2 regions of the Enterobacter roggenkampii genome follow, and region 1 is predicted to be linked to the other one. Evidence: predicted binding sites of a transcription regulator. Region 1 holds the regulator's gene; the other holds the start of a gene.
The links. Region 1 encodes PurR, which represses purine synthesis genes. Its sites were predicted from a motif close to CANGCAAACGTTTGCNTG; they were not measured.
Positions count from the first base shown of each region.

Region 2: the regulator PurR is predicted to act here: its motif matches at 1,915-1,932, upstream of tusA (sulfurtransferase TusA).

Region 1 is NZ_CP017184.1:1,925,513-1,929,931, forward strand. Features, by position in the region: gene punC (purine nucleoside transporter PunC) at 1-891, opposite strand, end outside; gene punR (DNA-binding transcriptional activator PunR) at 1,006-1,917, shown strand; gene purR (HTH-type transcriptional repressor PurR) at 1,935-2,960, opposite strand; gene cydH (cytochrome bd-I oxidase subunit CydH) at 3,258-3,347, shown strand; gene BFV67_RS09040 (MFS transporter) at 3,510-4,419, shown strand, end outside.
Region 2 is NZ_CP017184.1:4,390,746-4,395,164, forward strand. Features, by position in the region: gene asd (aspartate-semialdehyde dehydrogenase) at 1-400, opposite strand, end outside; gene yhgN (NAAT family transporter YhgN) at 578-1,171, shown strand; gene BFV67_RS20645 (hypothetical protein) at 1,308-1,568, opposite strand; gene tusA (sulfurtransferase TusA) at 1,613-1,855, opposite strand; gene BFV67_RS20655 (7-cyano-7-deazaguanine/7-aminomethyl-7-deazaguanine transporter) at 2,023-2,688, shown strand; gene BFV67_RS20660 (DcrB family lipoprotein) at 2,761-3,318, shown strand; gene BFV67_RS20665 (MFS transporter) at 3,323-4,419, opposite strand, start outside.

The DNA.
Region 1 (4,419 bases):
CAGGCCCGCGCCCGGAATAAACCCGACGGCCCAGGTACCGATGACGCTCAGCGCATAGAGCACCAGCAGCCAAGGCAGCATCTGCTGACCTTCCCATTTTTGCAGCGCCGCGCGGCAGCCGTACCCGCCCACCAGGAACGCGATGGTCTGCGGAACATAGCTCAGCCCGATGGCCGCCGGGCTGTAGCCCATATCGTGCAGAATAAACGGCGAGCCGGTGAGCCACGCGAAGAAGCTGGCCGAACAGGCGGCATAAATCAGGACATTCCCGCGATACGCTTTGGCGCTCAGCAGGGAGGTGAAGGTAATCGGCGTCGCGTCGGCATGCGCCTCTTTTTTATGCGCGGGCTTAAGGGCAAACACCGGCAGCATCAGCACCAGCGTGATGGCAAACAGCGTGGCAAAAATGGCCTGCCAGTCAAAGTGCGCGAGGATCCAGCTGCCCAGCAGCGGAGCCAGGGCAGGGGAAAGACCCACCAGCGGCATAATGGTGGCGAAAATACGGTTTGTGCGGTTAGCCGGATAGTAGTCGGTCACCAGCGCCTGCCAGGTCACCGCCGCAGCACAGACGCCCACGGCCTGAACGAAGCGCAGCACCAGCAGCCAGGTAGCATCGCGCACCCACAGCATCCCCAGGCAGCCCACGGCAAAAATGGCCAGACCCAGCAGCAGCACCGGTTTACGGCCGAAGCGATCTGAGAGCGGTCCCCAGAGCAGCTGTGCGAAAGCAAAACCGGCAAGGAACAGGCTCAGGCTGGCGCTGATGGCCGCCGCAGGGGTTTGCAGGTCTTCCTGCATTGCGGCAAACGCGGGCAGGTACATGTCGGTGGCCAAAAAGCCCAGCACGCTTAAGCCGCCGAGCCAGACTAAAAATCCTTTCCTGGGTTGCATTCTTTTATTCTCCTGAGGAGGCAGGTATACGTTGGCGCAGAGTGTAGGGAGTGCAAAGCGGCTTGTGAAACGCTAATATTTGGCGGGTGCATTCAAATTTTTTGCAGGCAGAAAATGTGGTCAGATTATTCTCTTGAAGTGGTCGATGCTGTTGCGCGTAACGGCAGCTTTAGCGGTGCAGCGCAGGAGTTGCACCGCGTCCCTTCGGCCATCAGCTACACGGTGCGTCAGCTTGAGGAGTGGCTGGCGGTTCCGCTGTTTGAACGGCGGCATCGCGACGTGGAATTAACGCCCGCCGGTGCATGGTTTTTGAAAGAAGGGCGTTCTGTTATCAAAAAAATGCAGATCACCCGCGAACAGTGTCAGCAGATCGCCAACGGCTGGCGGGGGCATCTCGCCATCGCGGTAGATAACATCGTGAAGCCGGAACGCACCCGACAAATGATCGTGGATTTCTATCGTCATTTCTCTGACGTCGAGCTACGGGTCTCGCAGGAGGTGTTCAACGGCGTCTGGGATGCGCTGGCGGACGGCAGGGCGGAGATGGCGATTGGCGCGACGCAGGCGATCCCGGTCGGGGGACGTTACGCCTTTCGCGACATGGGGATGCTGAGCTGGAAATGCGTGGTGGCCAGCGATCATCCTCTGGCAGCGATGGAAGGTCCGCTGAGCGACGATACGCTGCGCAACTGGCCGTCTCTGGTGCTGGAGGATACGTCGCGTTCATTGCCCAAGCGTATCACCTGGCTTCTGGATAACCAGCGGCGGGTGGTGGCTCCTGACTGGGAATCATCGGCGACGTGCCTCAGCGCCGGGCTGTGCGTCGCGATGGTGCCCGCTCATTTTGCGCGTCCGCGCATCGATACCGGAGAATGGGTTGAACTGACGCTGGAGAATCCGTTCCCGGACGCGGCCTGCTGCCTGACCTGGCAACAAAATGATGTCTCGCCCGCCATGGCCTGGCTGCTGGATTATCTGGGAGACAGCGAAACCCTAAACCGGGAATGGTTACGGGAGCCAGCGTAGCTGGCCCCGTAAAGGGATTAACGACGGTAGTCGCGGAACGGACCGTCCGCAACGGAACGGCGTTCAATCAGGCGCGGGTGAACTTCAATGGACTGCGACTCTTCGCGCTTGTTGACGATCCTGTCCAACAGCATATTGAAGGCCGTTTCGCCCAGCGAATCTTTTGGCTGGTGAATGGTTGTCAGCGCCGGGGTGAAGAAGCGCGCGTTACGCACGTTGTCATACCCGATCACGGAAATATCCTGCGGTACGCGCAGACCCAGCTCATCGGCGGCGCAGAGTGCGCCCATGGCCATGATGTCACCGCCGCAGAAAACGGCGGTCGGGCGGTGCTGCTGGGAAACGATCTGCTGCATCGCGCGGTAGCCTGATTCCGGCTCAAAGTCGCCCTGCACGATCCAGTTTTCCGGCACGGTGATGAGCGCTTCTTCCATCGCTTTCATAAAACCGGCCAGACGGCCCGCGCCGGTGTTACGCTCCAGAGGACCGGGGATCACGCCAATCTCGCGGTGACCGCGTTCGATCAGGTAACGACCCGCCATGTAACCGCCTTCGAAGGCGTTGTCGATGACGGAGTCGGTGAAGTCCGCGCGCGCTTCACCCCAGTCCATGACCACCATGGGGATATGGCGATACTCTTCCAGCATCGACAGCACGGATTCCGGGTACTCGGAACACATGACCAGCAGGCCATCGACGCGCTTTTGCGCCATCATCGACAGGTAGGCGCGCTGTTTTTCTATGCTGTTCCACGCGTTGCCCAGAATCAGGGTATAGCCTTTCTGGAAGCAGTTCTTCTCTACCGCTTCAATGATCTCGGCAAAATAGGCCGCTTCACTGCTGGTCGCCAGCAATCCAATGGATTTGGTGTGATTAACCTTGAGGCTGCGCGCAACCGCACTTGGCGAATAGTGCAGCTCTTTGATCGCTGCCCAGACGGCGTTGCGCGTCTCTTCCGCCACGAAGCGGGTTTTGTTAATTACATGTGATACGGTTGTAGTGGAAACGTTTGCGCGTTTTGCTACGTCTTTAATTGTTGCCATTAAATGTCACTCCAGACCATATCCTAAACTCCTGAAAAACTTGAAGGTAAACGTTTGCCTTCTCTCACCCTTATCACGCAATCTTGAATTGCGGCACGCCGGGAAAACGACACGGGACGTCAGGAGGGGGTCAATGGCCGGTACGCTAATAAATTTAGCGTGGAATTTTGTCCTATCTTGATGAAAAGGGGAAGAGGTAAAGTGTTTATCAGCCTAAATCCAGGAAGATTTTTGACGTAAATTATGCAAAAATGAGCAGGCTCACTTTTCGTGGGGGGATTAAAAGGAGAAAAATTGATGAGTTCCGATCTGAAGTTTTCGCTGTTCACCACCGTGGTTGTGCTGGCTCTGATTGTCGCGGCGGGTCTGACGGCCGCGCTGCACTGATTTACGCGGAGGGAGAGCCTTCTCCCTCCCGCTCCCCCGATTGTTACTCCTAAGGCAAAAATCTTTTGCCATTTTGTTAACTTCTCATTTTTTGTGATTGATGTCATGCTTTCCGCTTCTTTGTTCTGTGTCACCACATGACACGGCATCCGGAGTTGACGCATGAAAATCAATTTTCCCCTGCTGGCCCTGGCGATTGGCGCTTTTGGGATTGGCACCACTGAATTTTCCCCGATGGGGTTACTGCCCGTTATCGCCCGCGGCGTGGACGTCTCGATCCCTGCGGCCGGCATGTTAATCAGCGCCTACGCCATTGGCGTGATGGTGGGGGCGCCGCTGATGACGCTTCTTCTTTCACACCGCGCGCGCCGCAATGCGCTGATTTTCCTGATGGCGATTTTCACCCTCGGCAACGTGCTTTCGGCCATTTCGCCGGACTACACCACGTTGATGCTTTCGCGTATTCTGACCAGCCTTAACCACGGCGCGTTCTTTGGGCTGGGGTCGGTTGTGGCGGCAAGCGTGGTGCCGAAACACAAGCAGGCCAGCGCCGTAGCCACCATGTTTATGGGCCTGACCATCGCTAACATCGGCGGCGTTCCTGCGGCAACCTGGCTGGGCGAGGTCATTGGCTGGCGGATGTCCTTCCTGGCGACGGCCGGACTGGGCGTGGTCGCGATGGTGGCCTTGTTCTTCTCCCTGCCAAAGGGCAGCGCCGGAGAACGTCCGGAAGTGCGTAAGGAGCTGGCGGTGCTGATGCGCCCGCAGGTGCTCTCCGCGCTGCTGACCACCGTGCTGGGGGCAGGGGCGATGTTTACCCTCTACACCTATATTTCACCGGTGTTGCACGATATCACCCACGCAACGCCTCTCTTCGTTACCGCGATGCTGGTGCTGATTGGCGTGGGCTTCTCGATTGGCAACTATCTCGGCGGGAAATTTGCCGACCGTTCCGTGAGCGGAACGCTGAAGGGCTTCTTAACCCTGCTGATTGTTATCATGATCGCCATTCCGTGGCTGGCGCGCAACGAGTTTGGTGCCGCGATCGCAATGGTCGTCTGGGGGGCTGCAA
Region 2 (4,419 bases), 2.3 Mb from region 1:
TACCGCCAACAAAGGTTTTTACGCCGTTGTTCAGGCCATCGGCGATCACGCCCTGGTTAACCGGGTCGAGAATGATAATGGCATCGTCTTTCATGCGCAGCGACGAGGCCGCGTCAATCCAGTAGCCCTGCCAGCCGCTTTCACGCAGCTTTGGATAGATTTCGTTGGTATAATCGCCGCCCTGGCAGGTCACAATAATGTCGAGTGCCTTCAGCGCTTCCAGATCGTAAGCATCCTGCAACGTGCCTGTGGTACCACCAAAGGACGGAGCAGCCTGGCCGAGCTGAGAAGTGGAGAAGAAGACCGGGCGGATAGCGTCGAAATCGCGCTCTTCAACCATGCGTTGCATGAGTACAGAGCCGACCATACCGCGCCAGCCGATAAAACCAACGTTTTTCATAGCATTTTTTTCCTGCTGAGGGTGTGTGCTGATTGTGCAAGCCAGTATTGAACTGGGATATGCTTCACCTTACAAAATGCTGCCAAAGTCGCAAGCGAAATTAATCGATGATTGCCCGGCAATCAGAAATACAGCTAATTATCATAATAACCTTAGAGAAATTCAGGGATAATTTACATGAGTGAAATCATTTCCGCCGCGGTTTTATTGATCCTGATAATGGATCCCCTGGGTAACCTGCCGATCTTCATGTCGGTGCTGAAGCACACCGAGCCGAAGCGCCGCCGGGCGATCATGATCCGCGAGCTGCTCATCGCCCTGCTGGTGATGTTTATCTTCCTGTTTGCGGGTGAAAAAATCCTCGCCTTCCTGAACCTGCGCGCTGAAACCGTGTCGATTTCCGGCGGGATTATTCTGTTCCTGATTGCGATTAAGATGATTTTCCCGAGCGCGGAAGGCAGCAGCAGCGGCCTGCCTGCGGGTGAAGAGCCGTTTATTGTGCCGCTGGCGATCCCGCTCGTCGCGGGGCCGACCATTCTGGCGACGCTGATGCTGCTGTCGCACCAGTATCCGAATCAGATGAGCCATCTGGTCATTGCCCTGCTGATTGCCTGGGGCGGGACGTTTATCATCCTGCTGCAGTCGTCCCTGTTCCTGCGCCTGCTGGGCGAAAAAGGGGTAAACGCGCTGGAGCGCCTGATGGGGCTGATTCTGGTCATGATGGCAACGCAGATGTTCCTGGATGGGATCAGGGCGTGGATGAAGGGATGACGTTCTCCCTCTCCCTGTGGGAGAGGGCATCAGGCCGCAGAGGCCGTATTCTTGCCGGGTGGCGGCTTCGCCTTACCCGGCCTACAACGGCTCTAGTCCCGTAGGTCGGGTAAGCGTTAGCGCCACCCGACTTTTTTCACAGTGGCAAGATGCCTTCATTTGTACGCAACCAGCGCGGTGCTTTCAACATACCGCTATACAGCTCAACTAAGCCTTGCAACAAATCTCCAGCCACTCTTTCATCACTCTCTGAAAGTGAACGAGCCAACAGCAACTGCGTTAATAGCGGGCAATAGCTTCCCAACTGATCAACTTCCGGTTCGAAGGCAGGGACGTCCAGAGGCAGGTCATCTACCGTTAAACTCGCTTTTAAATATTCAGGAACAGGTTCAAGCATGGGTGCGGCCTGATACCCTCAACCTCCCCCCAAATAAGTCAGGGCTACCCCTTACGAATCAAATACCGGTACGGCAGCGTTTCCGTCTGCTGCGCCACCAGTTCATGCTCCATAAAGGTACAAAAACCGGGAATGTCGCGCGTGGTGGCAGGGTCGTCGGCAACGATCAGCAGCGTTTCACCGGTCTGCATGTTGCGCACGGTTTTACGTACCATCATTACCGGTTCCGGGCAGCGAAGGCCCTGGGCATCAAGAGTGTGGTCTGGGCTGGAAAACAGGTCGGTCATGATCTTCTCGGTCAGGTAAAAACGGCTGTAGTTTACGCCCCGTTGCGGTCAATGCAAACCAGGTTAACGATTGCGTAAAAACTAACCATTGCAATGTCCCGCCAAAGCAGTATCATGCTGCGGTTTTTATTGGGTTCCCTCACCCCAACGTATAAAAAGGTCACAATATGACGCAGTTTTCTGAATCACAGCGCGTAAAAGCGTTGTTCTGGCTTTCGCTTTTCCATTTGCTGGTGATCACCTCCAGCAACTATCTGGTGCAGCTCCCTATCTCCATCTTTGGTTTTCATACCACCTGGGGCGCATTCAGCTTTCCGTTTATTTTCCTCGCCACCGATCTGACCGTGCGTATTTTTGGCGCACCGCTGGCTCGCCGCATTATTTTTGCGGTCATGCTCCCGGCGCTGTTCATCTCGTACGGGGTTTCGTCCCTGTTTTATATGGGAAGCTGGCAGGGCTTTGAGGCGTTAACCCACTTTAACCTGTTTGTCGCCCGTATCGCCGCAGCAAGCTTTATGGCCTACGCGCTGGGGCAGATTCTGGACGTGCACGTGTTTAATCGCCTGCGTCAGAATCATCGCTGGTGGATGGCACCCACCGCCTCCACGCTGTTCGGTAACGTGAGCGATACGCTGGCCTTCTTCTTCATCGCCTTCTGGCGTAGCCCGGATGCGTTCATGGCCGAACACTGGATGGAAATCGCGCTGGTGGACTACTGCTTCAAGGTGCTCATCAGCATTGTATTCTTCCTGCCCATGTACGGCGTGCTGCTGAATATGCTGCTGAAAAGGCTGGCAGATAAATCTGAAATCACGGCATTGCAGGCTGGTTAAGGGTTCGCTTGATCAGTTGTGATAAGATGAGCGAATGAGCCGTTATGGCCGTTTATCGAAAGGAAGAAGTCAATGCGCAATCTGGTTAAATATGTCGGGATTGGCCTGCTGGTTGTGGGTCTTGCAGCCTGTGATAACAGCGACACGAAAACGCCTGCTCAGGGCGCATCCGCAGAAAGCAATGCGACCGGCCAGCCGGTGAATCTGATGGATGGCAAACTCAGCTTCTCTCTGCCAGCCGATATGACTGACCAGAGCGGCAAGCTGGGCACTCAGGCGAATAACATGCACGTTTACTCCGACGCAACCGGGCAGAAAGCGGTCATTGTGATTGTGGGCGACGACACCAGCGAAGATCTGGCGGTCCTGTCCAAACGTCTGGAAGATCAGCAGCGCGGCCGCGACCCGCAGCTGCAGGTCGTGACCAATAAATCCATCGAGCTGAAAGGCCATAAGCTGCAGCAGCTGGACAGCATCATCTCTGCGAAGGGCCAGACCGCGTACTCCTCTGTCGTGCTGGGCAAGGTCGATAACAAACTCCTGACCCTGCAGATCACCCTGCCAGCGGAAGATCAGCAGAAAGCGCAGACGGCTGCTGAAAACATCATTAACACCATCGTAATCCAGTAACGTTTCACGATGATGACGTGGCCTCCGGTGCCTGCACCGGGGGCCATTTTTTTAGCCGCCACGTCAGCAGCAATGCCATCATGACCAGACCCGCCGCGGCAAGATAGATCACCGGTACCCCCGCCCAGGCCATTACCAGCCCTGCCAGCGGCCCGGTAATGCCCAACGACATATCCATAAACACCGTATAGGTCGCCAGCGCCGCCCCCTGGTTCTGCTGCGGCACCGCTTTCACCGCGACCACGCCCAGCGCCGGGAAGACCAGTGAAAAACCGGCTCCCGCGAGAAATACGCCCATTTTCGCCATCCAGGGCGCGCTGGCTACGCCGGTCAACAGCAGCCCGACAATCTCTACCGCAAAGCAGATCGTCGCCACGTTCAGCCCGCCCAGACGGTTGATGCCGTTAGGGAAAAGCAGGCGCGCCCCAACAAACGCACAGCTAAACAGGGTTAACGCAAAGGCCGCGCCGTCCCAGCCTTTGGCGTCATAGAACAGGGTAATGAAGGTGGCGATGACCCCGAAGCCGGTGGTCGCCAGCGCCAGCGCCATCCCGTATGGCCAGACCCGCCCGAGCACCGCCCGGAACGGCAGCGGCTTGCCCTTGCTGGCCTTCACTTTCGGGCGCGGCAGCGCAAACAGAATCGCCACAAGCGCGACCGCCATAATGGTGAGCGACAGTCCATACAGCCCGCCAAACGCATAGCAGGCCACGCCGAGCGGCGCACCGAGCGCCATCGCGCCGTAGGTGACAATCCCGTTCCAGGAGATCACCCGACCAATGTGTGGCGTCCCGACAACCCCCACGCCCCAGAGCGTCGAGCCGGTTCCCGCCAGGCTTTGCCCAATGCCGAGGATGACGCGGCCCAGGCAGAGCAGCGCCAGGCTGACCAGCGGCCAGTGGCTGGCTGAGGCAGCCAGCAGGTAGCTCAGGCCACTGAGGAAGCAGCCGCACAATCCCACCACCACGATGCTTTTTGGACCGAACGTGTCCGCGTATCGCCCGGCATGCGGGCGGCTCAGGAGCGTGGCGAAATACTGCAGGCTAATCACCAGCCCCGCCCAGAAGGCACTGAAGCCCATCACGTCATGGACATAGCCCG